4 regions of the Pseudomonas citronellolis genome follow, and region 1 is predicted to be linked to each of the others. Evidence: riboswitches for the same ligand, from Rfam matches in the RefSeq annotation. Region 1 holds a riboswitch; each other region holds the start of a gene.
The links. Region 1 has a riboswitch for fluoride ahead of crcB (fluoride efflux transporter CrcB). Riboswitches for the same ligand answer to the same signal wherever they lie in the genome.
Positions count from the first base shown of each region.

Region 2: it holds a riboswitch for fluoride, as region 1 does, so the genes downstream of both, crcB (fluoride efflux transporter CrcB) here and crcB (fluoride efflux transporter CrcB) in region 1, are expected to answer to the same signal.
Region 3: it holds a riboswitch for fluoride, as region 1 does, so the genes downstream of both, PcP3B5_RS16965 (cation:proton antiporter) here and crcB (fluoride efflux transporter CrcB) in region 1, are expected to answer to the same signal.
Region 4: it holds a riboswitch for fluoride, as region 1 does, so the genes downstream of both, crcB (fluoride efflux transporter CrcB) here and crcB (fluoride efflux transporter CrcB) in region 1, are expected to answer to the same signal.

Region 1 is NZ_CP014158.1:2,890,669-2,896,737, reverse strand. Features, by position in the region: gene PcP3B5_RS31980 (hypothetical protein) at 1-364, shown strand, start outside; gene PcP3B5_RS12820 (MFS transporter) at 399-1,625, shown strand; gene PcP3B5_RS12815 (MFS transporter) at 1,635-2,891, opposite strand; gene PcP3B5_RS12810 (endonuclease/exonuclease/phosphatase family protein) at 2,981-3,781, opposite strand; gene PcP3B5_RS12805 (Chromate resistance protein ChrB) at 3,799-4,341, opposite strand; fluoride riboswitch at 4,521-4,583, shown strand; gene crcB (fluoride efflux transporter CrcB) at 4,729-5,112, shown strand; gene PcP3B5_RS12795 (DUF190 domain-containing protein) at 5,126-5,491, shown strand; gene ppa (inorganic diphosphatase) at 5,488-6,021, shown strand; gene PcP3B5_RS12785 (hypothetical protein) at 6,018-6,069, shown strand, end outside.
Region 2 is NZ_CP014158.1:3,904,032-3,911,351, reverse strand. Features, by position in the region: gene PcP3B5_RS16950 (histidine phosphatase family protein) at 1-101, shown strand, start outside; gene PcP3B5_RS16945 (DUF190 domain-containing protein) at 820-1,164, opposite strand; gene crcB (fluoride efflux transporter CrcB) at 1,178-1,561, opposite strand; fluoride riboswitch at 1,686-1,747, opposite strand; gene PcP3B5_RS16935 (LacI family DNA-binding transcriptional regulator) at 1,872-2,885, shown strand; gene PcP3B5_RS16930 (hypothetical protein) at 2,968-3,744, shown strand; gene PcP3B5_RS16925 (sugar kinase) at 3,737-4,690, shown strand; gene PcP3B5_RS16920 (MFS transporter) at 4,756-6,033, shown strand; gene PcP3B5_RS16915 (2-hydroxyacid dehydrogenase) at 6,046-7,032, shown strand; gene PcP3B5_RS16910 (lactonase family protein) at 7,096-7,320, shown strand, end outside.
Region 3 is NZ_CP014158.1:3,912,593-3,919,912, reverse strand. Features, by position in the region: gene PcP3B5_RS17010 (glutamine synthetase family protein) at 1-559, opposite strand, end outside; gene PcP3B5_RS17005 (hypothetical protein) at 711-896, opposite strand; gene PcP3B5_RS17000 (MoaD/ThiS family protein) at 1,073-1,342, shown strand; gene PcP3B5_RS16995 (WD40/YVTN/BNR-like repeat-containing protein) at 1,360-2,463, shown strand; gene PcP3B5_RS16990 (hypothetical protein) at 2,460-2,723, opposite strand; gene PcP3B5_RS32390 (CatB-related O-acetyltransferase) at 2,943-3,713, shown strand; gene PcP3B5_RS32385 (CatB-related O-acetyltransferase) at 3,792-4,544, shown strand; gene PcP3B5_RS16975 (hypothetical protein) at 4,596-4,853, opposite strand; gene PcP3B5_RS16970 (hypothetical protein) at 5,216-5,632, shown strand; fluoride riboswitch at 5,665-5,726, shown strand; gene PcP3B5_RS16965 (cation:proton antiporter) at 5,863-7,107, shown strand; gene PcP3B5_RS16960 (universal stress protein) at 7,104-7,320, shown strand, end outside.
Region 4 is NZ_CP014158.1:1,336,412-1,343,731, reverse strand. Features, by position in the region: gene PcP3B5_RS06140 (sensor histidine kinase) at 1-1,148, opposite strand, end outside; gene PcP3B5_RS06135 (response regulator transcription factor) at 1,138-1,821, opposite strand; gene crcB (fluoride efflux transporter CrcB) at 1,994-2,377, opposite strand; fluoride riboswitch at 2,441-2,503, opposite strand; gene groL (chaperonin GroEL) at 2,579-4,219, opposite strand; gene PcP3B5_RS06120 (co-chaperone GroES) at 4,266-4,559, opposite strand; gene PcP3B5_RS06115 (FxsA family protein) at 4,752-5,219, opposite strand; gene PcP3B5_RS06110 (HugZ family pyridoxamine 5'-phosphate oxidase) at 5,284-6,021, opposite strand; gene PcP3B5_RS06105 (SDR family oxidoreductase) at 6,128-6,886, shown strand; gene PcP3B5_RS06100 (DUF481 domain-containing protein) at 6,971-7,320, opposite strand, start outside.

The DNA of each region.
Region 1 (6,069 bases):
GTCATCAGCCACACAGCTGCTTTCAGGCCCCTCCGCGGTCGATCTGCTCAGCACGGATATACAGTCCGGCAAACTCCACAGCATCCTCTTCCCCCGCGTGCAACGGCCATCTCTAGCCAGCTCGCGCCCATATTCCCTCAGCCTCAGTCAAGCGGTCGACACCATCACCGCGGACCGCTACGAGCACGACTTCCAGCCCTTCTCCTCCCCCCACCTCCACAACTTCGCCGACAGCCTGTACCGGGAACAGCCCGAAGATAGCCTACTCCTCCTTGTCGAACGCAAGGACGACGGCGGGAGGACCTTTCGCATCGTCGAGGGCACCCCGTTGGCGATAGCATCCGGCACCGACCTGTATGCGTAAGTCTTCAGCGAGCCAGCCTGAGCCCGGACCCGGCGTGGCCTCGCAGCCATCCGGCGGATCGCAGCGTGCCGCCCTGCGCTTCATCCTGCTGATGGGCGTGCTGAGCTTCTTCGCCGACTTCACCTACGAAGGCGCGCGCAGCAGCATCGGGCCGTACCTGGCGACGCTGGGGGCGACAGCCACCATGGTCGGCGTGGTCACCGGCCTCGGCGAGTTGCTCGGCTATGGGCTGAGGCTGGTGTCGGGCCGGCTCGCCGACAGCACCGGGCAGTTCTGGCCCATCAGCATCGTGGGTTACCTGCTGCAGATGAGCGCCGTCCCAGCACTGGCCCTGACCCACGACTGGCCCAGCGCCGCCGCACTGATCGTGCTGGAACGGGTCGGCAAGGCAGTGCGCAACCCACCACGCGACGTGATGCTGGCCCAGGCCGCCAAGCAGGTCGGAGGCTACGGCTGGACGTTCGGTATCCACGAGGCTCTCGACCAGTTCGGCGCCATGCTCGGCCCCCTGCTGGTGGCGGCGGTACTCGCCCGCCAGGGGGACTACCGCAGCGCCTTCGCCCTGCTGCTGGTGCCGGCCGCGCTCAACATCGGCCTGGTGCTGCTGACGCGCTGGCTCTACCCGCGCCCCCAGGACATGGAGAACGAACCAGGCAACCCGGCGCAACACAACGGCCTGCCACGCACCTACTGGTTGTACTTCTGCGCCGCCCTGCTGGTGGCGGCCGGTTTCGCCGACTACCCGCTGATGGCCTACCACTTCAGCCGCACCCACAGCGTGCCCACACAGTGGATAGCAATCTTCTACGCGGTGGCGATGGGCGTGAGCGGCTGTGGCTCCCTGCTGTTCGGCCGCCTGTTCGACCGTTACGGCTTCAAGGTGCTGGTCGGCCTGACGCTGGCGAGCAGCGCCTTCGCCCCGCTGACGCTGCTCGGCGGCTTCTGGTGCGCACTCTGGGGAGCGGCGATCTGGGGTATGGGCATGGGCGTGCACGAATCCATCATCCCCGCCGCCGTCGCCCCCATGGTGCCCAGCACCCGCCGTGCCTCGGCCTTCGGCCTGTTCACCGCCGGCTACGGCATCGCGTGGTTTGCCGGCAGCAGTCTCATCGGCATCCTCTACGATCACTCGCTGGCGGCGACCGTGGCGTTCTGCGTGCTCAGCCAGTTGGCAGCCGTTCCAATCCTCTGGTACGTCGGCCAGCAGATCGGGAATCTGGCCCCAGGCGACGACCGCTACTCGCCACCAGCACCACCGTAGCAAGGCCCCTCAACGTCCGGCAGTACCGGACATCCGCGCCAACGCTCCAGTACCGGCGATCATCAGTACCGCCGCCAGCAGAAAAGCGAGTACGGGCGAAACGGAGGTCCAGAGCAAACCGACAGTAGCGCTCGAAACGAACTTCGCCGTACCGTTCACCGTGCCGAGCGCACCGTAGCTCAGAGCCAGTGTTTCCGGCTCCACCATGTCGGCGGTCACGGTGGACTCCAGGGCCTCCTGCACCGACACGTATAGGCCCGCAACGGTGAAGAGCAGCACCAGCAATGGCACGCTGTCCAGCCGCGACCAGAAGGCCAGTGCTGCCAGCAACGCCGTCAAGCCCCCCAGGGCATACCCTGCGACAAGCACCGGTAGCGAGCCCAACCGATCCGCCAACACACCGATGGGATAGGACGTCAGGACCTGGACCAGGTTGCGCCAGACATACAGCAGGCCGGCGACCTGAGCCGCCTGGACCACACCCAGCGTGCTGCTGAGCAACTGCGTGGCGGCGAGTATCAACAGGCTGTGACTGAAATCACCGACGCCGAACAGACCGACCGCCCCGAGGTAGCGCTTGAAGCGCAGAGGCAGACCCTTGAGGGTCTGGAAGAACTTCAGCTCGGGGTTCGCGGAGTGCTGCGGATCCTTGACCAGAGTCAGGAACGCCAGCACGGCAAGGACGCCGGGAATAACGCTCAGCCACAGCACCAGCCGGAAGGGGCCGCTCGCATCGCTCCAGGGGAGTTGTTGAGCCCACCCCAACAGGACGACGCCAAGCAGCGGGCCGATGACTGCACCCAGCGTATCCATCGCCCGATGGAAACCGAAGGCACGGCCTCGGGTATCGGCGGTCACCGCCTGGATCACGATGGCATCGCGCAGCGGACCGCGCAGCCCCTTGCCGAACCAAGAAACCAGCCGGCCGACGAGGATCAGCGGCCAGCCTAGCGCCAGGGCCAGCAGCACCTGCCCGACCGGCGTCAGCCCGTAGCCGACCAGGACCAGCAGTTTGCGATGCCCCAGTTTGTCGGCGATGTAGCCGGAGAACATCTTCGTGTAGGCAGCCAGAGCGTCGGCGATCCCCTCGATGGTACCCAACGCGGCGGCAGGCACCCCGAGCACCGCCAGGAACCCTGGCAGGATCACGGTGGTCGTCTCGTAGCAGAAGTCGCCCAGGGCGCTGGTCAACCCCGCCCCCGCGACGGTTCTGTTGAGCCAGGTCGATCGACTTGTACTGCTTTGAGGGATGTCGTTTTTTTCCAAGGGGCGTTCTTGAGACTGGCTCATCATGCGATCTCGATGGTAAGGAGCACGTAATCCCAGCCGCTGCACTAACGTCGGCGGAATCATGGTCAAATCTCGAATGTCGCCAGGACCGGATAGTGATCGGAGGCACTGTCGGTGGCAGGTGTACGAATCACTTGATAGCCGACGGCCCTACTGGCGAGGGCTGGTGTAGCCAGAACGTAGTCACACCGCATCTGCGCGAACTCGGCGTTGGTGTATGCCGCCGTTGGTACCGTGGGTGTCGGCGCTGGCTGGAGAAGGTGCCCTACATCGACCCAACCAGCCGTTTCGAGCGTTGCAAGTACCGTCCTGTCAGCGTGACGCCCATCTCCGGCGTAGCGAATACGGTGATGGGCAGCCAGCAGATCGAATCCCTGCGGCTCCGGATCATGCGGAGACGCCGAGTTGAAGTCCCCTGCAAGGAGCCGATACTCACCGGGGATGGCCTGCACGGCCAGATAGGCAGCCTCACGGCGCCTGACATCCACGCCATTCGGGCACAAATGAACACTCGTCAGATGCAGGCTTTGCTCGATCCCGGGCAATGCCACCCTCAGAGACGCAACGCTGTGATGAAAGTTGGACGGATCGCTCTCGAACGAGAGCGGCCTCAGAGGTTGCCGAATAAAGATCGCAAGATGCTGCCCTGTCCTTGGAGCCAGGGCCAAAAAGCCTCGCATCTGAAACAGGTGCTCCATGTCATACAACCAGTTCCCCCCGTTCGCATCGAATCCACGGGCCTCCTGCATCAGGAAGACATCGGGTTCCAGCTCCCGCACCAAGCCGATCTGTGCCGCGGCCCGACGGGCATCGGCACCGTCACGGCCGGCGAATAGGGTGTTGTACGTCAGCACTTTCAACTGCATGGAGCACCTCTTTCAGGTCATCGGTTTTCGTCCTGCGCCTCGAACACGCGCTGGGCGTAGGTATCCAGTAAGGTTTCGCAGTGCTGCAGGCGCTGCTCCGCTTCCACTAGCAGTGGCGCGCCGTAGAAATCCAGCTTGCGGATCTTCTCCAACCAGCTCTGCAGCTTCTTCAGGTCGACGTCGTTCTCTTCCAGCTCGGCGTAGGTGAAGTGGCAGGCCGCGGTTTCCTTGGCGATCTCCGCCTCGAAGTCATCGCACTTGTCGAGCAACTCGCGGTATTCCTCGTCACGATCGGCCTTGAAGCGGCCGACGACCTTGTCCTCCTGCAGCCGGTCCAGGGCGACCGTTTCCAGGATTACCGAGTCACCCGCCATGGCATCGATCTCATGCTCCAGCATCTTCAGCTGGCGCACGTGTTCGTCGTTCTTGGGCAGCAGGCACACACCGTTCTGCAGGTACACAGCGCCCATGCCCTTGAGCTTGCGCCATAGCGCTATGCGCTTCTTGGCGGGCTCGGAAGGGACCTTGTAGGTGAGGAGGAGCCAGTTCTGGTTCGTCATGACGTGCAATCCTAATGTTACGACCGTTACATTTTAAAGGAATGAAAAAATATAAGCTTATGGTTACAGCTGGAGAGAAAGATAGAAACGGATTTTGTCCAGCTTGACGACATGAGGGGGTTGTACACCTGCGATCGGCCACCTAGGGGGTTTTCCCGGAAGAGGTAAAAATGCTAGTTTCCGCGGCAGGAGATGGCATTCCTCCTCATAACCGCCCTCGTGCTGATGATGCCTACGTGAACCCTGGACAGGGTGCGTAGGCGCGCGACCTGTCTTTCCCGCCATCAAGGACAGGACCGTGAAGCCAGCCTCCCATCTCGTACGCACACATCTTCCGGCATCACCCACTTCCGCCTGGCAACATCTCCCCTGTGGAGATCGCTCGGCATGCTGAGATCCATTGTCGCTATCGCCCTGGGAGCATCGCTGGGTGCCTTACTGCGCTGGATTCTCGGCCTGCAGCTCAACGCCCTATTTCCCACCATCCCGCCAGGCACCTGGGCTGCCAATCTCATCGGCGGCTACATCATCGGCATGGCCGTGGCCTTCTTCGCCGCCAACCCAACGCTCAGCCCCGAGTGGCGCCTGCTGATCGTCACCGGCTTCTGTGGTGGTTTGACCACCTTCTCGACCTTTTCCGCGGAAACCATGGCACTGCTCCAGACCGGCCGCATGACCTGGGCGGTGGGTGCCATCGCTATCCATGTACTGGGCTCGCTGCTGGCCACTAGCGCGGGATTACTGAGCTACTCCCTGTTCAACGGACGCTGATGGAGACGCAACCATGCAAGGCTACTTAGTCACGCTATTCACCCAACAAAGCCGCCAGCACGGGGGCAAACCTACTGCCGACTGGCTGATCGAGCTTTCGCAAAGCATGAACATCAAGGGCGCCACTCTGGTGGTGGGCGCTGAAGGCTACGGCCATGCCGGACGGCTGCACTCTTATCATTTCTTCGAACAGGCCGACCAACCGATGGAAATCTGCCTGGCCGTCTCCGAGGAAGAGTGCGAACGTCTGTTCGAACGTCTGGAGGCCGAGGACCTCGCCCTGTTCTACGTGAAGACCCCGGCGGAAATGGGCACCGTGGGCAAACACAAGGCCGAGCGCGACAACCCCCACCTGGCGATTACGGAGACCACGATATGAGCTTCACCGACCTCCCCGCCGGCAAGGACGTCCCGGACGACATCTATGCCGTGATCGAGATTCCGGCCAACCACGCGCCGATCAAGTACGAACTGGACAAGACCAGCGGCCAACTGTTCGTCGACCGCTTCCTCAGCACGCCGATGTTCTACCCGGCCAACTACGGTTTCATTCCCGCCACCCTAAGTGAGGACGGCGACCCGCTGGACATCCTGGTCGTCGCCCCCTGCCCGGTTGCGCCCGGTACGGTATTGCGCTGCCGCCCGGTCGGCGTGATGTACATGACCGACGAGGCCGGACCGGATGCCAAGATCATCGCCGTGCCCCACGACAAGCTCAGTCCCCTGTACAGCAACGTGCGCCAGTGCAGCGACCTGAGCGATCTGCTGCTCAAACAAATCCAGCACTTCTTCGAGAACTACAAGACCCTCGAACCGGGGAAATGGGTGCGCATGGAACGCTGGGGCAGCCTGGACGACGCCCGCGAGGAAATCCGCAAGGCGGTGGCGGCCTATGGAGAGGCGCATTGAGCAAGGTTTTCTCACTGGCTGTACCCCGGACCGGGCGGCACCTGCCCG
Region 2 (7,320 bases), 1.0 Mb from region 1:
AGCCTTGTTGCGTCAATGAGATTGGCGTTGAGGATGAGGTGTTTACGTTGTATCGGATCAATGAGACCTATCATCTGGTTGGGCTGAAGGCTGAAGGCTGAAGGGGTGAGGCCGTTTTCAACGGCGGATAATCGCGGACGGAGTCCGCTCCTACGGTTCCAGGACGCACGGCTTTTCGTGCTCGCGAACGGTGCTCACCTGTGGTTGCGGTGTTTTGGCTGGACGCCTTTCCCTCTCCCTAACCCTCTCCCTGAAGGGAGAGGGGACCGTTCGGTGCGGTCTGGTTTTCCCGAGTCAGCCGGCAAGCAAGGTGGTTTCCGGCTGAAACCACTCCTTATCTCGGCACGGTCTGGCCCCCTCTCCCTTCAGGGAGAGGGCTGGGGAGAGGGCGCTCTTAAACCAGACACCTACGCCCGTTCGCGAGCAAGCTCGCTCCTACGAAGAGCACCTCGGCGGCTCCAGGGAACCTCGGGCGTAGGAGCGGACTCCGTCCGCGATTGGATTCGCCGGCCACGCCGGACGTCCCGGTGGCACAGCCAACGGCGCAGTATCAGGATGACTCCGAAGTCTCCGCCCGCTCCGAACGGCCCCCTCTCCCTCCGGGAGAGGGCTGGGGTGAGGGGCCGGAATCAACCCAATGCGCCATCGCCAACGGTAAACACGGCTCGCGAGCAAGAACAGGGCGCCGCTTCGCGCCTACGAAAGCAGTGAGCACCTCAATGCCTGGAAGTCGGTGCCTTGCCAGTGGGCGTGCACGCCACCGATTCGTGGGTTTCCTCGCGGGTAACGACCTGGATGTCCAGCGGATCTGCGTAAGCGTCAGCTGGCAGGAGCGTCGCGGTCGGCCTTGCGCTTGCCCACGGTGCCCATTTCCACGGGGGTCTTCACGTAGAACAGGGCGAGGTCCTCGGCCTCCAGGCGTTCGAACAGGCGCTCGCACTCGTCCTCGGTGACGGCCAGGCAGATTTCCACCGGCTGGTCGGCCAGTTCGAAGAAGTGGTAGGAGTGCACCCGCCCGGCGTGGCCGAAACCTTCCGCGCCGACGACCAGGGTGGCGCCCTTGAGCTTCATGCCCCGGGCCAGGTCGACCATCCAGTCGGTGATCAGCTTGCCGCCGTGGCGGCGGCTCTGTTGGGTGAAGAATGTCACCAGGTAGCCTTTCATGATTGCGCCTCCGTCAGCGTGCGCCCAGCAATGTGTAGGTTAGAACGCCCGCGGCGGTCGCCAGCAGCGAACCTACGACGTGCACCGCGATTTCCCCCAGCGCCCAGGCCACGCGGCCGGTCTGCAGCAGCGAGAAGGTTTCCGCGGAAAAGGTCGAGAAGGTGGTCAGGCCGCCGCAGAAGCCGGTGATCAGCAGCAGGCGCCATTCCGGGCTGAGGCTCGGGTTGGCGGCGAAGAAGGCCACGGCCAGGCCGACGACGTAGCCGCCGATCATGTTGGCGGCCCAGGTGCCCGGCGGAATGGTGGGGAACAGGGCGTTGAGCTGCAGGCCGAGGAACCAGCGCAGCAGGCAGCCGATGGAGCCGCCGAGGACGATCACCAGGATGGATTTCAACATGCCGGCGAGCCCCCATGGAAAGAGGGTACGGGCGATGCGGGGGAGGGGAATGGGTGGGGTGTTGCGGTCACGGTCCTGTCCTTTTGCAAAAGGACAGGACGCACACCTACGCACCCTGTCCAGGGTTCACGTAGGCATCATCAGCACGGGGGCGGTTAAAGGAGGAATGCCATCTCCTGGGTTTCAACCCTAGCAGAATCCCGTTGCGTCCGCCGGCGCTTGACGACAGACTTCATCCCTGATTTATTGAAACCGGTTTCATAACCCTTCCCGCAGAAGCGCATACAAAAGGATCGAAAGGGTGAACGACATGCTGCCGCCTGCCCGCGGGCGGATCACCATCAGCGAGGTGGCCCGTGCTGCCGGCGTTTCCAAGGCCACGGTCTCGCGCTACATCGGCGGCGACCGGCAACTGCTCGCCGACGCCACCGCCCAGCGCATCGAGGCGGTGATCGAGCAGCTCGGCTACCGCCCCAACCGCATGGCCAGCGGCCTCAAGCGCGGCCGCACGCGGCTGGTCGGCATGCTCCTGGCGGACATCCGCAACCCTTACTCCATCGCCGTGATGCACGGCGTGGAGACCGCCTGCCGCCAGCACGGCTACAGCCTGGTGGTGTGCAACACCGACCGCGACGACGAGCAGGAGCGCCTGCACCTGGAAGCGCTGCAGTCGTACAACGTCGAAGGCCTGATCGTGAACACCCTCGGCCACCATGCCGGCGAGCTGGCCAGCCTGGCCCGCGAGCTGCCCATGGTGCTGGTGGACCGCCAGCTGGAAGAGCTGCGCTCCGACCTGGTGGGGCTGGACAACGCCGATGCCGTGGAGCAGGCCCTGGACCACCTGCAGGCCCGCGGCTACCGCGACATCCTGGCGGTCAGCGAGCCGCTGGACGGCACCAGCTCGCGGCAGGAGCGGGTGGCCGCCTTCCAGGCCTCCATCGCCCGCCGGCCCGGCCTGCGCGGCCAGGTGCTGGAAACCGGCGGCGACCTGCGCGGGCAGCTGGCCGCCTTCCTCGCCGGCGCCGGGCACGGCCCGCAGGCGCTGTTCACCTGCAACGGCGTGGCCACCCTGTGCGCCACCCGCACTCTGCACGAGATGGGCGTGCGCCTGTTCGACGACGTCGGCCTGCTGGCCCTCGACGAACTGGACTGGTACCCCCTGGTCGGCGGCGGCATCACCGCCCTGGCCCAACCCACCGAACGCATCGGCCAGGCGGCCTTCCAGTGCCTGCTGGAACGCCTGCAGGGCGCCACGCTGCCGGCGCGGCGTCTGGACCTGCGCGCCGAACTCATCGTCAGAGGCTCCACCCCAGCACGCGGCTGAAACCGGGGCGGCGCGGCGCCGCGATGGTTTTCGGTCAGAAATGAAACCGGTTTCATCCGGCTGAACGAGAAGGACAAGAACAATGCACGCGAACCCCGTATCCATCAGCCTGTCCAGTTTCGGCGCCGATGCCGTGCGCCAGCGGGGCCAGGCCGCCTACCTGGCGCTGCTGGCCGAGGCCGGCGCGAGCCGCGTCGAATGGCGCGAAGAACTCTTCGACGCGCTGCCCGATGCCGCCACCCTGGCCGCGGCCAGCGCCGCCCAGGGCCTGGAAAGCCTGTACTCGGCGCCGCTGGAGCTGTGGCGCGCCGACGCCAGCCTGGAGCCGGCGGTGGCCGAACGCCTGCGCCTGGCAGGGGAGGCCGGCGCCGTGGCGCTGAAGGTTTCCCTCGGCCACTACCGCGACGAATGCGACCTGGAGGCCCTGCGCCCCTTGCTGGCGCAGGGGCCGGCGCTGCTGGTGGAGAACGACCAGACCGCCCAGGGCGGCCGCGTCGAGCCGCTGCTGCGCTGCTTCCGCCGCGCCGCCGAGCTGGGCCTGCCGCTGGCCATGACCTTCGACATCGGCAACTGGCATTGGCAGGGCGAGTCGCCGCAGCAGGCCGCGCGCCTGCTCGGGCCCTGGGTGCGCTACGTGCATTGCAAGGCGGTGCGCCGCCGCGAGGACGGGCGCCTGGTGGCCATACCACCGCAGCCCGCCGACCTCGACGAGTGGGAGGCGCTGCTGGCGCGCTTCGCCCCCGGCGTGCCGCGCGCCATCGAATACCCGCTGGCCGGCGACGACCTGGCCAGCCTGACCCGCGAGCAGGTCGCGCAACTGGCGCAGTTGGGCCGCGCCGCGGAGGTGCGCCATGGCTGAACACGACGTGCTCTGCTTCGGCGAGACCATGGCCATGTTCGTCGCCGAGCAGTGCGGCGACCTGGCCGAGGTGGAAGGCTTCGGCAAGCGCATCGCCGGCGCCGACAGCAACGTGGCCATTGGCCTTGCGCGCCTGGGCCTGCGGGTGAACTGGCTGAGCCGGGTGGGCGACGACAGCCTGGGCCGCTTCGTGCTCGCCAGCCTGCGCCGCGAGGGCCTGGACTGCGACGGCGTGGAAGTGGACACGCAGCATCCCACCGGCTTCCAGCTCAAGGCCCGCTGCGACGACGGCAGCGACCCGCGGGTGGAATACTTCCGCCGCAACTCCGCGGCCAGCCGCATGTCGCCGGCGCTGCTGCGCCCGGGCCTGCTGCGCGCCCGCCACCTGCACGCCACGGGCATAGTACCGGCGCTCTCGGCGAGCTGCCGCGAGCTGTCCCACCAACTGCTGGACGCCATGCGCGCCGCCGGCCGCAGCGTGTCCTTCGACCCCAACCTGCGCCCCTCGCTGTGGCCGGACCGCGCCACCATGGTGCGCGAGATCAACGCCCTGGCGTCCAAGGCCCACTGGGTGCTGCCGGGGCTGGAGGAGGGCCGCCTGCTGACCGGCCGCCAGTCGCCCGAGGCCATCGCCGGCTTCTACCTTGAGCAGGGCGTGGAATGCGTGGCCATCAAGCTCGGCGCCGAGGGCGCCTACTTCCGCGATGCCGACGGCCGCGAAGGCGTGGTGCCGGCGCAGCCGGTGGCGCGGGTGGTGGACACCGTGGGCGCCGGCGACGCCTTCGCCGTGGGCGTGATCAGCGCCCTGCTGGAAGGCTGCGACCTGCGCCACGCGGTGGCCCGCGGCAACTGGTGCGGCAGCCGCGCGGTGCAGTCGCGCGGCGACATGGAAGGCCTGCCCCTGCGCCACGAACTCGAAGCCCACGACGCCCGCCTGCGCGCCTGAACCCCGAAACCGCCGGCCCGGCCGGCACCTGTTGCGACAAGAACAACAAGCTCAGGAGAAATGCCATGCAGATCGACCGACTCGCCCCACGCCGCTGGTGGCACATCATGCCCATCGTCTTCGTCACCTACAGCCTGGCCTACCTGGACCGCGCCAACTACGGCTTCGCCGCCGCCTCCGGCATGGCCGAGGACCTGAACATCACCCCGGCGCTGTCCTCGCTGCTGGGCGCGCTGTTCTTCCTGGGCTACTTCTTCTTCCAGGTGCCCGGCGCCATCTACGCCGAGAAGCGCAGCGTGAAGAAGCTGATCTTCGCCAGCCTGATCCTCTGGGGCGGCCTGGCCACGCTCACCGGCATGGTCCGCGATGTCTATCTGCTGGTGGGCATCCGCTTCCTGCTGGGCGTGGTGGAGGCGGCGGTGATGCCGGCCATGCTGGTCTACCTCTGCCACTGGTTCACCCGCGCCGAGCGCTCGCGGGCCAACACCTTCCTGATCCTCGGCAACCCGGTGACCATCCTCTGGATGTCGGTGCTCTCCGGCTACCTGGTGAGCCAGTTCGACTGGCGCTGGATGTTCATCATCGAGGGCCTGCCGGCGGTGCTCTGGGCCTTCATCTGGTGGCGCCTGGTGGATGACCGCCCGGCCCAGGCCAAGTGGCTGGACGAGGCCGAGAAGGCCGCGCTGCAGCGCGCCCTGGCCGCCGAGCAGCAGGGCATCAAGCCGGTGAAGAACTACCGCGAGGCGTTCCGCTCGCCCAAGGTGATCGTCCTCTGCCTGCAGTACTTCTGCTGGAGCATCGGCGTGTACGGCTTCGTGCTCTGGCTGCCGTCGATCCTCAAGCAGGCCTCGGGCCTGGACATCGTCAGCGCCGGCTGGCTGTCGGCGCTGCCGTACCTGGTGGCGGTGCTGGCGATGCTCGGGGTGTCCTGGGCCTCGGACCGCCTGCAGAAGCGCAAGCGCTTCGTCTGGCCGCCGCTGCTGGTCGCGGCCCTGGCCTTCTACGGCTCCTACGCGCTGGGCAGCCAGCACTTCTGGGCCTCCTACGCGCTGCTGGTGATCGCCGGCGCCTGCATGTACGCGCCCTACGGGCCGTTCTTCGCCATCGTCCCGGAAGTGCTGCCGAGCAACGTCGCCGGCGGCGCCATGGCGCTGATCAACAGCATGGGCGCGCTGGGCTCGTTCTCCGGCTCCTGGCTGGTGGGCTACCTCAACGGCGCCACCGGCGGGCCCGGCGCCTCCTACCTGTTCATGTGCGGCGCGCTGCTGGCGGCCGTCGCCCTGACCGCCATCCTCAACCCCTCGCAGAAAGCCGAGCGCCTTCGTCCGGCGCTGGGCCACTAGGAAGATCCGACCATGAAGAAACGCATCGTCCTCTACAAGCGCCTGTCCGACGCGCTGATGCAGCGCCTGCAGGCCCACGCCGAGGTGACCCTGATCGAGGACCCGGCCGCCGACGGCCTGGCCCGCCTGCGCGCGGCGCTGCCCGGCGCCCAGGGCCTGCTGGGCGCCAGCCTGCGCCTGGACGCCGGGCTGCTGGACCTGGCGCCGCAGCTGGAGGTGGTCTCCAGCGTCTCGGTGGGCGTGGACAACTACGACATCGCCGAGTTGGAGCGCCGCGGGGTGCTGCTCACCAACACCCCCGACGTGCTCACCGAGACCACCGCCGACACCGGCTTCGCCCTGCTGCTGGCCAGCGCCCGGCGGGTGGCCGAGCTGGACCGCTGGATCCGCGCCGGGCACTGGCAGGCCGGCATCGGCCCGGCGCAGTTCGGCTGCGACGTGCATGGCAAGAGCCTCGGCATCGTCGGCATGGGCCGCATCGGCGAGGCCCTGGCGCGCCGCGCCCAGGCCGGATTCGGCATGCGGGTGCTGTACAGCGCGCGGCGGCCGCGGCCGGAGGTGGAGGCCCGCTACGGCGCGCGCCACCTGTCGCTGGATGCGCTGCTGGGCGAGGCCGACTTCGTCTGCCTGTGCGTGCCGCTGAGTGCCGAGACGCAAGGGCTGATCGGCGAACGCGAACTGGCGCTGATGAAACCCTCTGCCATCCTGGTGAACATCTCCCGCGGCCGCGTGCTGGACGAGGAGGCGCTGCTGCGGGCCCTGCGCGAGCGGCGCATCCGCGGCGCCGGCCTCGACGTGTTCGTGCGCGAGCCGCTGCCGGCGGATTCGCCGCTGCTGCGGCTGGACAACCTGGTGGCGACGCCGCACATCGGCTCGGCCACCGAGGAAACCCGCGAGGCCATGGCCCGCTGCGCGGTGGACAACCTGCTGGCGGCACTGGCCGGCGAACGCCCGGCGAACCTGGTCAACCCCGGCGCCTGGGCGCGTCGATCCGGTTGAACTGCCAGCTTTGCACCCGGTCCGACCCGTGACCGCCCCTCAGCCTGCAAGGACCTGCCCATCATGATCAAACCCGCCGCCCTGACCCTGCTGCTGTGCGCCGGCACCGGCCTGTTCGCCGGGCCGGCCGGCGCCGCCCAGCAATACGACCTGCTGGTCGGCACCTACACCGGCGCCGGCAGCCAGGGCATCTACCGTTACCGTTTCGACAGCGCCAGCGGCCACATCCAGGCCAAGGCGCTGCAGGTGGTGCCCAGTGAAAACCCCTCCTGGCTGACGCTCAATGCC
Region 3 (7,320 bases), 1.0 Mb from region 1:
AGGGTTCGATCTGCTCCAGTTCGCGCAGGCCGTAGACCTGGGTGGAGCGCGGGCGGCCGCCGTCGGCGTCCAGCGCTGGCTGCGGGCGGCCGTTGGCGTCGCGCTTGGCGTCCAGCAGGTAGAACTCCAGCTCGCAGGCCATCACCGGGTGGTAGCCGGAGGCCTTCAGTTCGTCGATCACCTTGACCAGTACGTGGCGCGGGTCGGCGATGTCCGCCGGCTTGCCTTCGACCGGGTGCATGCTGACTTGCACCGTGGCCGTGGGAATCTGCCGCCAGGGCAGGCGCACCAGGCTGCCGGCCAGCGGGTAGGCGCGGCAGTCGATGTCGCCGACCTCCCACACCAGCCCGGAATCCTCCACGTCGTCGCCGTGCAGGGTCAGGCCGAGAATGGTGCTCGGCAAGGGCCGGCCGGACTCGTAGACCGCCAGCAGTTCCTCGCGGTGCAGCAGCTTGCCGCGGGGCACGCCGTTGGCGTCGAGGATGAACAGCTCGACCATCTCGATGTCGGGGTTGGCAGCCAGGAAGGCCTGGGCCTCTTGCACAGGGGCGAATTTCATCGATGTTCTCGCATAGCGCCAATGGGCGCGCTGATGGCCTGCGCGGCCGGGCTGCGGCAGGGCAGGCGATGCAATGGCTACGCCAACTCGCGCAGTGTCGGACGCCTGCGTTCAGCGTAGTTCCAGCAAAGGGGCGGGCGCGGGGCGCCCGTCAGCGTGCGGTGCTATCCGGTGGACGCGCGTGTCGGCAGTGCCAGAGCGCCCAGAAGGCCAGCTCCAGCGGCAGCGAGAGGGGTTGCAGGCGCAGCCAGCGGCAGCGTTCGCGCGGCAGGCGCAGGGGCTCTGCCTGGGAGGCGGAGGCGCTGGCGGCGGCGAAGTGCTGTTGCAGAAGGTGCATGGGTGGCTGCGTGGGGGACGATGCCCGGAGACTCGCACAGGAGATGGGTGCTTTAAATGTGAATCTAGTTGAACTCACTTGAGCGAAATCGAAACTGATTGCCGCCCGGTCGATCCGCGCCGCCAGCGCCGGCCCTGCCGCCTAAACTGAGCGAAACCCGTCACGCCGCGCAGCCCATGGCCCATATCGTCTTCGCCCCGTCCATCCAGCGCCACGTCGAAGTGCCCGAGCAGGACCTGCCCGGCGCCACCCTCGGCGGCCTGCTGGAGGGCGTGTTCGCCCGGCATCCGCGCCTGCGCGGCTACCTGCTGGACGACCAGGGTGGCCTGCGCCGGCATGTCACCGTGTTCATCGACGGCCTGCGCCTGCGCGACCGCCGGGGCCTGGGCGACGTGGTGGCGGACGACAGCGAGGTATACGTGGTGCAGGCGCTGTCCGGCGGCTGAAACCCGGAGGAGGGCAGATGGAAGACCGACTGCTGGTGGCCACGCGCAAGGGCCTGTTCAGCTTCCTGCAGGATCGCGGCACCTGGCACGAGGCGGGCCAGGACTTCCTCGGCGAGCCGGTGAACATGCTGCTGGCCGACCCCCGCGACGACACCCTCTACGCCGCCCTGGACCTCGGCCACTTCGGCTGCAAGCTGTGGCGCAAGCCCTGCGGCGGCGACTGGCAGGAATGCGCGGTGCCGGTCTACCCGCCGCAGCCGGACCCGCTACCGCCACCGGCCGAAGGCGAGGCCCCGCAGGCGCCCTGGAGCCTGCAGCTGATCTGGTGCCTGGAGACCGGCGGCACCGACCAGGCCGGCACCCTCTGGGCCGGGACCATCCCCGGCGGCCTGTTCCGCAGCGACGACCATGGCGACAGCTGGACGCTCAATCGCCCGCTGTGGGACCGCCCCGAACGCGCCCGCTGGTTCGGCGGCGGCTACGACTGGCCGGGCATCCATTCCATCAGCGTCGACCCGCGCGACAGCCGCCACCTCACCGTCGGGGTGTCCTGCGGCGGCGTTTGGCAGAGCCACGACGAAGGCGCCAGCTGGCGCAACACCACCGCCGGCATGTACGCCGACTACATGCCGCCGGACCTGCGCGAGGAGGGCGCCATCCAGGACCCGCACCGCCTGGTGCACTGCCCGGCGCGGCCGGACCGGCTGTGGGTGCAGCACCACAACGGCATCTTCGTTTCCAGCGATGGCGGCGCCCACTGGCGCGACGTGCCGGCGCAACCGTCCAGCTTCGGCTTCGCCGTGGCCGTGCACCCCACGCGGCCGGACACCGCCTGGTTCGTCCCGGCGACGAAGGACATCTGCCGCATCCCGGTGGCCGGGCGATTCTTGGTCAACCGCACGGAGGATGGCGGCCAGAGCTTCCAGGCCCTGGACCACGGCCTGCCCCAGGGTCCGTGCTACGACCTGGTGTACCGCCACGGCCTGGCCGTGGACGACGACGGCGAGCGCCTGGCCATGGGCTCGACCACCGGCGGCCTGTGGTTGTCGGAGGACGGCGGCGAGCGCTGGGAATGCCTGTCCGCGCACCTGCCGCCGATCTACTGCGTGCGCTTCGGCTAGGGCTGCCCGTCGCGCTCGTCCTGCTTCTGGTAGTGCGCCAGGATCATCCGCGCCGGGATCAGCGCCGCCAGGCCCAAGGCGCCGCACAGGGTGATGATGCTGGTGGCGGTGGGGTCTTCCAGGCTGTCGCCCAGGGCCGCCAGGCCGATGGTCAGCAGGATCATCACCAGGCCGAACCATTGCGCCATCTGCGCCCAGCGCAGCAGCATGGCGCGGCGCGCCTCGTGCAGGTGGAAATCCGGGTGGCTGTGGTGCCGCATGCTCGTATCCTCCTCTTGTTCTCGCACCAGCCTACGCCGCTGGCGGCGTCGGCGGCGGCGGCCGGCCGAGCGGTAGGCGCTGGGGGCGCTTTCTTCGCGTGAGAGCATCGCTCGCAGTTGACCGGTTGCGCCGCGCTGAAAACTTCGGCGCAGGCCTGCCATGTACGCACAGGTACAGTAAAATGCCGGCCCCCTTACAAACGGCAAGGCCCGACCTTCATGTTCAAGACCTGGCGCGACAGCTACTGGAAACGTTGGCTGGAACGGCACGATACCGAGTTCCGCAGCGGCGTCAGCCAGCTGGGGCGCAGTAAGCGCCTGATCGTCGAGGCCCCCGCGCGCATCGGCGAGGCCGATTTCAAGCTGCGTGACCAGGAACTGCACATCGGCGCCTTTGCCGTATTGCGCAAGACGCTGTTCCACCGCGTGTCGCACATCGGCCGCTATGTCACCACTGGCCAGGACTCGCGCGTCGGCCTCGGCGCGCGGGCCCACCCGCTGGACTGGCTGAGCACCAACTCCGTGCAGTACGAGCCGGGCTTCTTCGACCGTTTCGACGCGCCGCGGCTGCGCTACGAAAGCGTGGGCGACAGCGATACCTGGATCGGCAACGACGTCTTCATCGGCGAGGGCGCGGCAGTGCTGAGCGGGGTGAAGGTCCACGATGGCGCCGTGGTGGCCGCTATGTCGGTGGTGACCCGCGACGTGCCGCCCTATGCCATCGTCGCCGGCTCGCCGGCGAAGATAGTGCGCTACCGTTTCGCGCCGGACATCTGCGAACGCCTGCAGGCCAGCCGCTGGTGGGACCTGGCGCCGCAACAGGTCGCGGCCCTGCCGATGAACCGCATCGAGGACGCCCTGGAGCGCATCGAGGCCTTGCGCGCCAGCGGCGAGGCGCAGGACGCGCTATTCCCCCGGGTGGAAATACGCCGCCAGGGCTGCCGCGTGCTGGCCGGAGGGCAGGGCGCCGCCACCACGGCCGCCGCGTGATCCATTTCGAGCGAACCTTGCAGCCATCCCGCCTGTCAGAGGTCCGTATCGGAAAACATACAAAGGATCACGGACCCCATGTTGAAGCGTTGGCGCAACAGTCACTGGAAGCACTGGCTGGAAGGCTACGACATCGAATTCCGCAGCGGCGTCAGCCGCCTGGGGCGCGGCAAGCGCCTGTTGGTCGAGGCGCCGGGCAGCATCGGCGAGGCGGAGTTCAAGATCTACCGGGACGAGATGCACATCGGCGCCTTTTCCACCATCCGTGCCACCAGCTTCCACCGCATTTCGCACATCGGCCGCTTCAGCTCCACCGGCCAGCTCTGCCGCATCGGCCTGGCCGCCCGGGCGCACCCGATGGACTGGCTGAGCACCAGCTCGGTGCAGTACGAGCCGGGCGTGTTCGACCGCTACGACACGCCGCGCCAGCGCTACGAGGACACCGACGCCGACACCTGGATCGGCAACGACGCCTTCATCGGCGAGGGCGCAGTGGTGATGAGCGGGGTGAAGATCCACGACGGCGCCGTGGTGGCCGCCATGTCGGTGGTGACGCGCGACGTGCCGCCCTACGCCATAGTCGCCGGCTCGCCGGCCAAGGTGGTGCGCTACCGCTTCCCGCCGGACATCTGCGAGCGCCTGCATGCCAGCCGCTGGTGGGACCTGGCGCCGGCGCAGATCGCCGCGTTGCCGTTGCAGCGCATCGAGGAGGCGTTGGAGCGTGTGGAGGCCTTGCGGGCCAGCGGCGAGGCGCGGCCGCCGATCTATCCGAACATCGAAATCCGCCGCCAGGGCTGCCGCCTGCTGTCCGAGGGGCCGGCCAGCTCGTGAAGCGCGGGGCGGCACTGCTGCGCCGCCCCGCACGCAAGCGCCCAGAGGCGCTCAGCTCCGGCTCTGGGCCAGTCGGTAGAGTTGCCGCGCTTCCGCCGCCATCGGCAGCAGGGCCGAGACCAGTCGGGCCTGGCCTTGTACCAGCGGCATTTCGTCGGGGCAGTCCGCCAGCAGGCAGAGCAGGTCTTCCAGGGCTATCAGGCGACGCTCGGCGGCCTCGTACAGATGCTCGGCGGGGGCGCTGGCGTCGACGAACAGCACGTCGTCGTGGGGTTGCGAGAGGGTGGTGACGGGTTGCAGGTCAGTCATGGTGCGCCTCCAGGGTGTGGAGGGCGAAGTACGGATAGTGCATGTTCCATTGCTCCTGAGCGGGATCAAGAGCCGCCTCCCGGAAAAGGGAGGCGGACCGTACGGGGGTAGGATACCGCAGCAAAGGAGACGGCAGGCCCGAAGGCCTCCCCGGACGGCCCGCCATGGAACGTGAGTGCATACAACGATGGACCGACTGCTCTCACGGCTACGACGCACCACCCTTTACTGCGGGATCCTACCCCCGACCACAACAAGGTTGCGGCAGGGCGGAATCTATCCAGCGCCCTCGTAGGACCTCAAGGCGATTTCAGCGTGGGAATTTTCACGAAGGGTAGCGGCGCGGAACCGGCCGAATCGCTATGCTCGACGCCATGAACGGCCAGCTCCCCCTCCGCCAACCCTGCCCGCCGGGCGCCTGCGATTGCGGGCGCGAGGCGCTGCTGGCCGAGCCCCATGGTGACATCCGCATCCTCCTGCTCACCCGCCAGGAAGAGCAGCGCCTGGTACAGCGCCTGGAACAGCTCAAGGACCTGGCCGACCTGCAGCACATGCAGCAGCGCATGTACGAACAGCTCGGCCTGCGCCTGAGCATCGCCCCCGGCTTCAACGAGGTGCGCAGCATGCGCGGTCTCGACATCCGCATCGCCGCGCAGCCCGGCCTGTGCCGCAAGACTCGCCAGGCCATCCCCGCGGCCATCCGCCGGGGCCTGGAACGCACCCCGGAAATCGCCTGGCGCCTGCTCGACTCCTTCGACCTGCTGGGCGGCAGCCACTAGGGGCGTGCATTTTCCCAAGGCTTTGCTAATGTCGTTAGGCAGGAGATGGCATTCCTCCTCTAACCGCCCCCCGGCTGATGATGCCTACGCATAACCCTTCATGGGCGGCGTAGGCATTGTTCTGCTGTCCATGGTTTGCCCGTGGACAGCGAACATGCCCAACCCATCCCGTTCCGCCGCTTTTCCTCTTGCGCTCCGCGCCGTCCCCCGGCTTCAGCGGAGCCGCCGCCATGACTGAGATCTGGGCCCAGGCCGCCCTGTGGCTGGGGCTGGCGCTGCTGGCGACGCTGGTGTCGATCTTCCTGCGCATCGCCACGGCATTGTCGGAAATCGTCGTGGGGACCATCGCCCAGCTGATCATCGGCGCGCTGCTGGGCATGGCGGTGCTGCAGGGCGACGCCAGCTGGATCAAGTTCCTCTCCGGCGCCGGGGCCATCCTGCTGACCTTCCTGGCCGGCGCCGAGCTGGACCCGAAGGTGTTCCGCACGCATTGGAAGCAGGCCACGGTCATCGGCCTGGTCGGCTTCGTGGTGCCCTTCCTCGGCTGCGCGGCGCTGGCGCGCTGGGGCCTGGGCTGGGACGCGCAGGCCAGCTGGCTGGCCGGCATCGCCATGTCCACCACCTCGGTGGCGGTGGTCTACGCGGTGATGCTGGAGTTGGGGCTGAACACCAGCGAGTACGGCAAGATCGTGCTGGCCGCCTGCTTCGTCAACGACCTGGCCACGGTGATCGCCCTGGGGCTGATCTTCGCCCCCTTCACCCTGAAGACCGCCGGTTTCGCCGGGGCCCTGGTCCTGGCCGCGCTGTTGCTGCCGTGGCTCACCCCGCGCTTCTTCCGCCGCTTCGGCGGCCGCCCTTCGGAGCTGGAGGCCAAGTTCCTCATGCTCTGCCTGTTCGGCCTGGGCGCGGCGGCGACCTGGGCCGGCAGCGAGGCGGTGCTGCCGGCCTACCTGATCGGCATGGTGCTGGCCGGCACCGTGGGCAAGGACCACGCGCTGATCCGCCGCCTGCGCACCCTGACCTTCGGCCTGCTGACGCCGTTCTACTTCATCCGCGCCGGCTCGCTGGTGTCGCTGCCGACCCTGGCCGTCGCGCCCGCGGCCTTCGTGCTGCTGTTGCTGGTGAAGATGCTCAGCAAGCTGGTGGGCGTGTACCCCACCTGCCTGGTCTACGGCTCGCCGCGCCGGGAGGGGGCCTACACCACGCTGCTGATGTCCACCGGGCTGACCTTCGGCACCATCTCGGCGCTGTTCGGCCTGGCCCACGGGCTGATCGACCAGGGCCAGTATTCGGCGCTGGTGGCCGCGGTAATCGGCAGCGCTGTGGTGCCGACGCTGATCGCCAACGCCTTCTTCCTGCCCCGGCACCTGCTGCCCAAGGGCGACCCGCAGGAGGAGGGCGCCGCCCCGCCGGCAGAGCCCGCGCGCCACGACGACTTGCGCCCGCAGACGCGGCGCAGAGGAGGTGAAGCATGATCAAGCGCATCCTGGTGGCCTACGACGCCTCCACCGCGGCGGAGCTGGCCCTGAACTTCGCCAACGAGCTGGCCGAACGCTTCGGCGCCGGCCTGCACATCCTCTCGGTGGCGCAGCCGCCGGAGTTCGGCGACGAGGTGGAGACCGAGGCGGTGATCGAGCGCTCCCGCGCGCATTTCCACCACGCCTTCAAGCTGCTGGGCTACAGCCGCC
Region 4 (7,320 bases), 1.6 Mb from region 1:
CGCTGTTGCGGGCCACGGACGAAGGGCTGGAACATGCGTTCGCGCTGCTCCTCGGGGATGCCCTGGCCGCTGTCCTCGACGACGAAACCGCTGTCGGTCAATTGCAAGCGGATATGTCCGGCGTCCGTGTAGTGCATGGCGTTGCGCAACAGATTGCTCATCACCGAGCGCAGGAAAGCCGCGTTGTATTCCTCCGGCGGCACGCCCTGCACCTCGTAGATCAGCTGCAGCCCCTTGGCCTCGATGGGCCCGCGCCATTGCCCGGCCAGGTCGTCGGCGATGCGCTGCAGGCCGGCCCGCGGGGCGATGTCCAGTTCCTTGGTGCGCGAGCGCGCCAGCATCAGGAAGGTCTGTACCAGGTCGCGCATTTCCTCGCTGGCGCTGGCGATCCGCGCCAGCTGGGTGCGTGCCTTCGGGCTCAGGCCCGGTTCCTCGGCAAGCAGTTCGCTGCTGGTGGCGATCACCATCAGCGGCGTGCGCAGTTCGTGGCTGACGTCGCTGGTGAACAGCTTCTCGCGGGTCAGCACCTGGTGCAGTTGGCCGATCGCATAGTCGAAGGCCTCGGCCAGTTCGCCGACCTCGTCGTGGGCGTAGTCCGGCGCCAGCGGCGGCGCCAGGTCCAGCAACTGGTCGCGGTGGCGCACCTGGCGCGCCAGGCGCACCACCGGCTCCATCACCTTGCGCGAGAGCAGCCAGCCGAGCAGGCCGGCCAGCGCCAGGCTGAGCACGTAGCCGGTCACCACGGCGGCGTACAGCACCTGCTCGCGCGCCTCGAAATCGCTCTGGTCCTGCAGCAGCACGTAGCGGCGGCCGTCGGTGTCGCGCACCAGCGCGTGGAACGACAGCTCGCCGTCGAACACTTCGTGGAAGCCCGACTCCAGGCGCCGCAGCGCCGGCGGCATGGCGTAGATGCCGACGCCGTCGCTGACGAAGAAGCGCATGCCGGGGTCCAGCCGCGGGCCCCTGCCGCTGTGCAGGTCCTCGTTGATGATGCGGTCCAGTTCGCCGCCCAGGTCACGGGAGATCAGGCGTTCCTCGACCACGTGCACCACGCCGACGATGCTCAGGGAAAACAGGCCGCCGACCAGCGCGGTCATGAACACGAAGGCAAAGACGATCCGGCGGGAAAGGCTCTGCCTATACTCCATTCGTTTCCTCCGCCAGGCGGTAGCCGACACCGTGGACGGTGTGCAGCAACGGCAGGGCGAAAGGCTTGTCGATCACCTGGCGCAGTTGGTGCACGTGGCTGCGCAGGCTGTCGCTGTCCGGGCAGTCGTCGCCCCAGACGGCTTCCTCGAGTACGTCGCGGCGCACCACGTGGGGGCTCTTCTGCATCAGCACGGCCAGCAGCTTGAGGCCGATGGGGTTGAGCTTGAGCGCCTTGCCGGCGCGGTTCACTTCCAGGGTGTCGAGGTTGTAGCTCAGGTCCGCCACCTGCAGTTCGCGGCGGCCGCCGCCCTGGGTCCGGCGCAGCACCGCCTCGATGCGCGCGGCCAGCTCCGACAGGGCGAAGGGCTTGAGCAGGTAGTCGTCGGCGCCGGAGCGGAAGCCTTGCAGGCGGTCATCCAGTTGGTCGCGGGCGGTCAGCATGATCACCGGGGTGTCGCGCCGCGCGTCTTCGCGCAGGCGCCGGCACAGGGTGAAACCGTCCAGGCCGGGCAGCATCACGTCCAGGACGATCAGGTCGTAGTGCGCGGTGGCCGCCAGGTGCAGGCCGGACAGGCCGTCCTGCGCGCAATCCACCGTGTAACCCTTGAGCCCCAGGTAATCCGCCATGTTGGCCAGGATATCCCGGTTGTCTTCCACCAACAGAATCCGCATGTTCCTCTCCGCTTTGCAGGGCACCCTAGACTAGCTCGCTTAATTGGAACTTAAGCGTCTTTGACGTTTTTTTCACAAAGCGCCAGGCCGCGCCAGCCGGGGCGTGAAGGGGATCGCGGGAGAGGTGTCGCGAAGAGTCGCGGGGGCGAACTCGCAGCGCCCCCGCGGCGGTTCATCTGCCCATCAGCCAGTTGCCGGTGAACAGGCCGAGCAGGGTCATCGCCAGGGAGCCGCAGACATGCACGGCGACCGCGCCCATGGCCCAGGCCAGGCGGCCTTCCTGCAGCAGGGTGACGACCTCGGCGGAGAAGGTCGAGAAGGTGGTCAGGCCGCCGCAGAAGCCGGTGATGATCAGCAGCCGCCACTCCGGGGCGATGCCCTGGGCGCTGGCGAAGTAGGCGACGGCGACGCCGATGATGTAGCCGCCGATCAGGTTGGCGGCCAGGGTGCCGGGAGGGACGTTGGGCATCAGGCTGTTCAGCTTGAGGCCGAGGTACCAGCGCAGCAACGCGCCGATGGCGGCGCCGAGGGCGATGGCGAGAACGGGTTTCCACATGATCCTGTCCTTGAGGGGCTTTCGGACAGGCCGCAGGCGAACGCCTACGCGCCTGGTCCAGGTAAATGCGTAGGCATCATCAGCCACGGGGGCGGTTGAAGGAGGAATGCCATCTCCTGCGCGGCACATCTTGGCACAAAGGGCCGGAAACGAAAAAGCCCCGCCGAAGCGGGGCTATTTCTCAGCCTGGGGCCGGGAGGCTTACATCATGCCGCCCATGCCACCCATGCCGCCCATGTCCGGCATGGCCGGAGCGGCCTTGTCGTCCACCACTTCGGCAACCATGGCCTCGGTGGTGATCATCAGGCCGCCGATGGAGGCAGCGGCCTGCAGGGCCGAACGGGTGACCTTGGCCGGGTCCAGGATGCCCATCTCGATCATGTCGCCGTAGACACCGGTAGCGGCGTTGAAGCCGAAGTTGCCGGAGCCTTGCTTGACCTTGTCGACCACCACGCTCGGCTCGTCGCCGGCGTTGGCGACGATCTGGCGCAGCGGGGATTCGACAGCGCGGCGCAGCAGGGCGATGCCGACGTTCTGGTCTTCGTTGTCGCCCTTCAGGCCTTCGATGGCCTGCAGTGCGCGCACCAGGGCCACGCCACCGCCGGGGACCACGCCCTCTTCCACCGCAGCGCGGGTAGCGTGCAGGGCATCTTCGACGCGGGCTTTCTTCTCTTTCATCTCGACTTCGGTGGCAGCGCCGACCTTGATCACGGCAACACCGCCGGCCAGCTTGGCCAGGCGCTCTTGCAGTTTCTCGCGGTCGTAGTCCGAGGAGGTCTCTTCGACCTGCTTGCGGATCTGGGCGACGCGGGCCTCGATGTCGGCCTGGGCGCCGGCGCCGTCGATGATGGTGGTGTTTTCCTTGTTGATGGTCACGCGCTTGGCGTTACCCAGGTGCTCCAGGGTGGCGCCTTCCAGGCTCAGACCGACTTCTTCGGAGATGACGGTACCGCCGGTCAGGACGGCGATGTCCTGCAGCATGGCCTTGCGGCGATCGCCGAAGCCCGGGGCCTTGACGGCGGCGACCTTGACGATGCCGCGCATGTTGTTGACCACCAGGGTGGCCAGGGCTTCGCCCTCGACATCCTCGGCGACGATCAGCAGCGGACGGCCGGCCTTGGCGACGGCTTCCAGCACCGGCAGCATTTCGCGGATGTTGGAGATTTTCTTGTCGACCAGCAGCAGCAGCGGGTTTTCCAGCTCGGCCACCATGGTGTCCGGCTTGTTGATGAAGTAGGGCGACAGGTAGCCGCGGTCGAACTGCATGCCTTCGACGACGGACAGTTCGTTTTCCAGGCCCGAGCCTTCTTCTACGGTGATGACGCCTTCTTTACCGACCTTGTCCATGGCTTCGGCGATGATCTGGCCGATGGATTCGTCGGAGTTGGCGGAGATGGTGCCGACCTGGGCGATGGCCTTGGAGTCGGCGCACGGCTTGGCCAGGTCCTTCAGCTGGGCGACGATGGCGATGGTGGCCTTGTCGATGCCGCGCTTCAGGTCCATCGGGTTCATGCCGGCGGCAACGGCCTTCAGGCCTTCGTTGACGATGGCCTGGGCCAGGACGGTGGCGGTGGTGGTGCCGTCACCGGCGGCGTCGTTGGCCTTGGAGGCAACGTCTTTCACCAGTTGGGCGCCCATGTTCTCGAACTTGTCCTTCAGTTCGATTTCCTTGGCGACGGACACGCCATCCTTGGTGATGGTCGGTGCGCCGAAGGACTTGTCCAGCACCACGTTACGGCCTTTCGGGCCGAGGGTGGCCTTGACGGCATCGGCCAGGACGTTCACGCCGACCAGCATTTTCTTGCGAGCGGAATCGCCGAATTTGACTTCTTTAGCAGCCATGTTCTGTTTCCTCTAAATCGAATTCAGTGGGGTTGGGGCGGACTGATCAGTCTTCCAGGACGGCGAGGATCTCGGACTCGCCCATCACCAGCAGTTCTTCGCCGTCGACCTTGATGGCGTTGCTGCCCGAGTAGGGGCCGAACACCACCTTGTCACCCACTTTCACTGCCAGAGCGCGAACTTCGCCGTTGTCCAGCACGCGGCCGGCACCGACGGCGACGACTTCGCCACGGTTCGGCTTCTCGGCGGCGGAACCCGGCAGCACGATGCCGCCTGCGGTCTTGGTTTCTTCCTCGCTGCGACGGATGACGACGCGATCATGCAGAGGACGAAGCTTCATAGTCGTAACTCTCCCAAACAGTGGTTTACAACGGCCGGATCGATGTCCGGCAGGTTTTGTTGAAGCCGGCTTCGCCGGTTTGCGGCCCGACGGGCGAGCCGCGTAAGACAGCCTGTCCGAATGACAGGGACCTTGCGGTGCCTGCTACATGAGGTCGTCGTGGGGCATTTCAAGGCCGTGAAGAAAAAATTTTCAGCGCAGACGATCGTTGTCGCGGCGTTCGAACTCGCCCTCGATCACGTTCGGCCCATGCGGGCCGCGGGATTGCGCCGACGGGTCGCCGGCGAAGGCGCGGCGCCGCTCTTCCTGCTCGCGCATGCGTCGGCGCAGGCCGCCCAGCAGCAGGCTGCGGGTGAACGGCAGCAGGCAGAGCAGGCCGATGACGTCGCTGATGAAGCCCGGCAGCATCAGCAGGGCGCCACCGACGGCGATCAGCAGGCCCTCGAGCATTTCCTGCTCGGGCATCTCGCCGCGGGACAGGCGCTCGCGGGCGCGCCACAGGGTGGCCAGGCCGGCCACGCGCAGCAGCGCCGCGCCGAGGAAGGCGCCGGCGATGAGCAGCAGGAGGGTCCAGCCCACGCCGATGACGCTGCCGACCTTGATCAGCACGGCCAGTTCGATCAGCGGGAAGAGCAGCAGGAAGAACAGGGTAACTCGCATTTCAGGGGTCCTTGGCGGGGCGTCGGCCCGGATATTCAGTAGTTGGCGCCGACACCCGCCTATTTCAAGCCTGGATCACCTCGGTACCCGGCCAGGCCTGCGCCCGCGCCAGTTGCACCAGCGCCTGGCGAACCTCGCCGGGGTTGGCGCAGGGCGCCGGGAACGGCAGCCAGTGGAGGATGGAGCCGACGCGCAGATGGAAACCTTCCGTATCGATTCCCGCCAGCTCCGGGGCCTCGCCCACCGGCAGGCCGGCCAGCTCCAGGTAATGCACGATGGCGTTGGCGTGGTCCTGGTTCATGTGCCCAACCATGCCCCGCTCCACCTCGCCGACGAAGGGGTTGGCCAGCGGCACGCTGTCGGCGCCCAGCCAGTGGATGTCGCCGAAGCCGCCGATGAAGCGCCACTGCACCGGCTGCAGCACCCAGAAGTCGAAGTCGTGGGCCGTGTGGTAGTCGCGCGAGCCGGGGAAGAAACGGTAGTAGCGCTCCGCCGCGGCCTCGATCTCCTCGACGTCCTCCAGTTGCCGGGCCTCGGCCAGCAGGGTCAGGCGGCCGGCGGCCTGGATGTCGTCGGCGCCACGCTCGCCGACCAGCAGCGAGCACTTGGCATCGGCCTGCAGGTTGTGGGTGTGCTGGGCGATCCGGCTGATCAGGATCAGCGGCCGGCCGGCGCCGTCCAGGCAGTATGGAACCACCGAGCCGAAGGGGTAGCCCGGCCACTTCTTCGACTGGGTGGAAAGCACTGCCCGGTATTCCTTGAGCAGCAATTCTCGGGCATTCTTGGCAGCTTTCACGCTCACCTTATGACTCCTCGCTAAGAATCCGTCGCAAACGGACGGGCACAGAAAATTCGTTCACCGTTGCCGGCGAGGCCAATCACTCGACATTGCCGTGGGGATTCCAACCATGCAATTGCAAGACAAGGTCATCATCATCACCGGCGGCGGCCAGGGCCTGGGCCGCGCCATGGGCGAGTTCCTCGCCGCCAAGGGAGCGAAACTGGCGCTGGTCGACCTGAACCAGGAGAAACTGGACGAGGCCGTCGCCGCCTGCAAGGCCGCCGGCGGCGACGCCCGCGCCTACCTGTGCAACGTGGCCAACGAGGAACAGGTTAGCCACATGGTGGCCCAGGTGGCCAGCGACTTCGGCGCCATCAACGGCCTGGTGAACAACGCCGGCATCCTGCGCGACGGCCTGACCATCAAGGTCAAGGACGGCCAGCTGAGCAAGATGAGCCTGGCCCAGTGGCAGGCGGTGATCGACGTCAACCTGACCGGCGTGTTCCTCTGCACCCGCGAAGTGGCGGCGAAGATGATCGAGCTGGACAACCAGGGCGCGATCGTCAACATCTCCAGCATCTCCCGCGCCGGCAACATGGGCCAGGCCAACTACTCCGCGGCCAAGGCCGGCGTCGCCGCCGACACCGTGGTCTGGGCCAAGGAACTGGCGCGCTACGGCATCCGCGTGGCCGGCGTGGCGCCGGGCTTCATCGAGACCGACATGGTCGCCAGCATGAAGCCCGAGGCCCTGGAGAAGATGACCAGCGGCATCCCGCTCAAGCGCCTGGGCCGCCCGGACGAAATCGCCCACTCGGTGGCCTACATCCTCGAGAACGACTACTACACCGGCCGCGTGCTGGAGCTGGATGGCGGGTTGAGATTGTAAAGCCCGAAGCCCGAAGCCCGAAGCTGGAAGCTGGAAGCGCCCTCCCGCCTCCAGCTTCTAGCTTCTAGCCTCCAGCTAATTTACTTACCACCCCACCCCGATCCCCAGCGTGTAGCGCCGCTGGTTCACCCCGCCGTCCTCGGCGCTCAGGCGGTCCCATTCGCCCTTCAGGCTCAGCGCCGCCCAGGAGGTCAACTTGTAGCGGACGCCCGCCTCGCTCTCCACCTCGTAGTCCACCTTCGACGACAGCGGCTTGCCCACTTCGCCGTTGGTGAAGATCTCGAACTGCTTGGCGAACAGGTAGCGGTTGTAGTCCCACTTCACGCTCGCCGAGTAGAAATGGTCCTTCTCGCCATCGACAAAGTCGTAGTCGTTGCGGTTGACCAGGGTGGCCAAGGAGAAGGCGCCCAGCTCGTTGTCCCAGAACTGGTAGC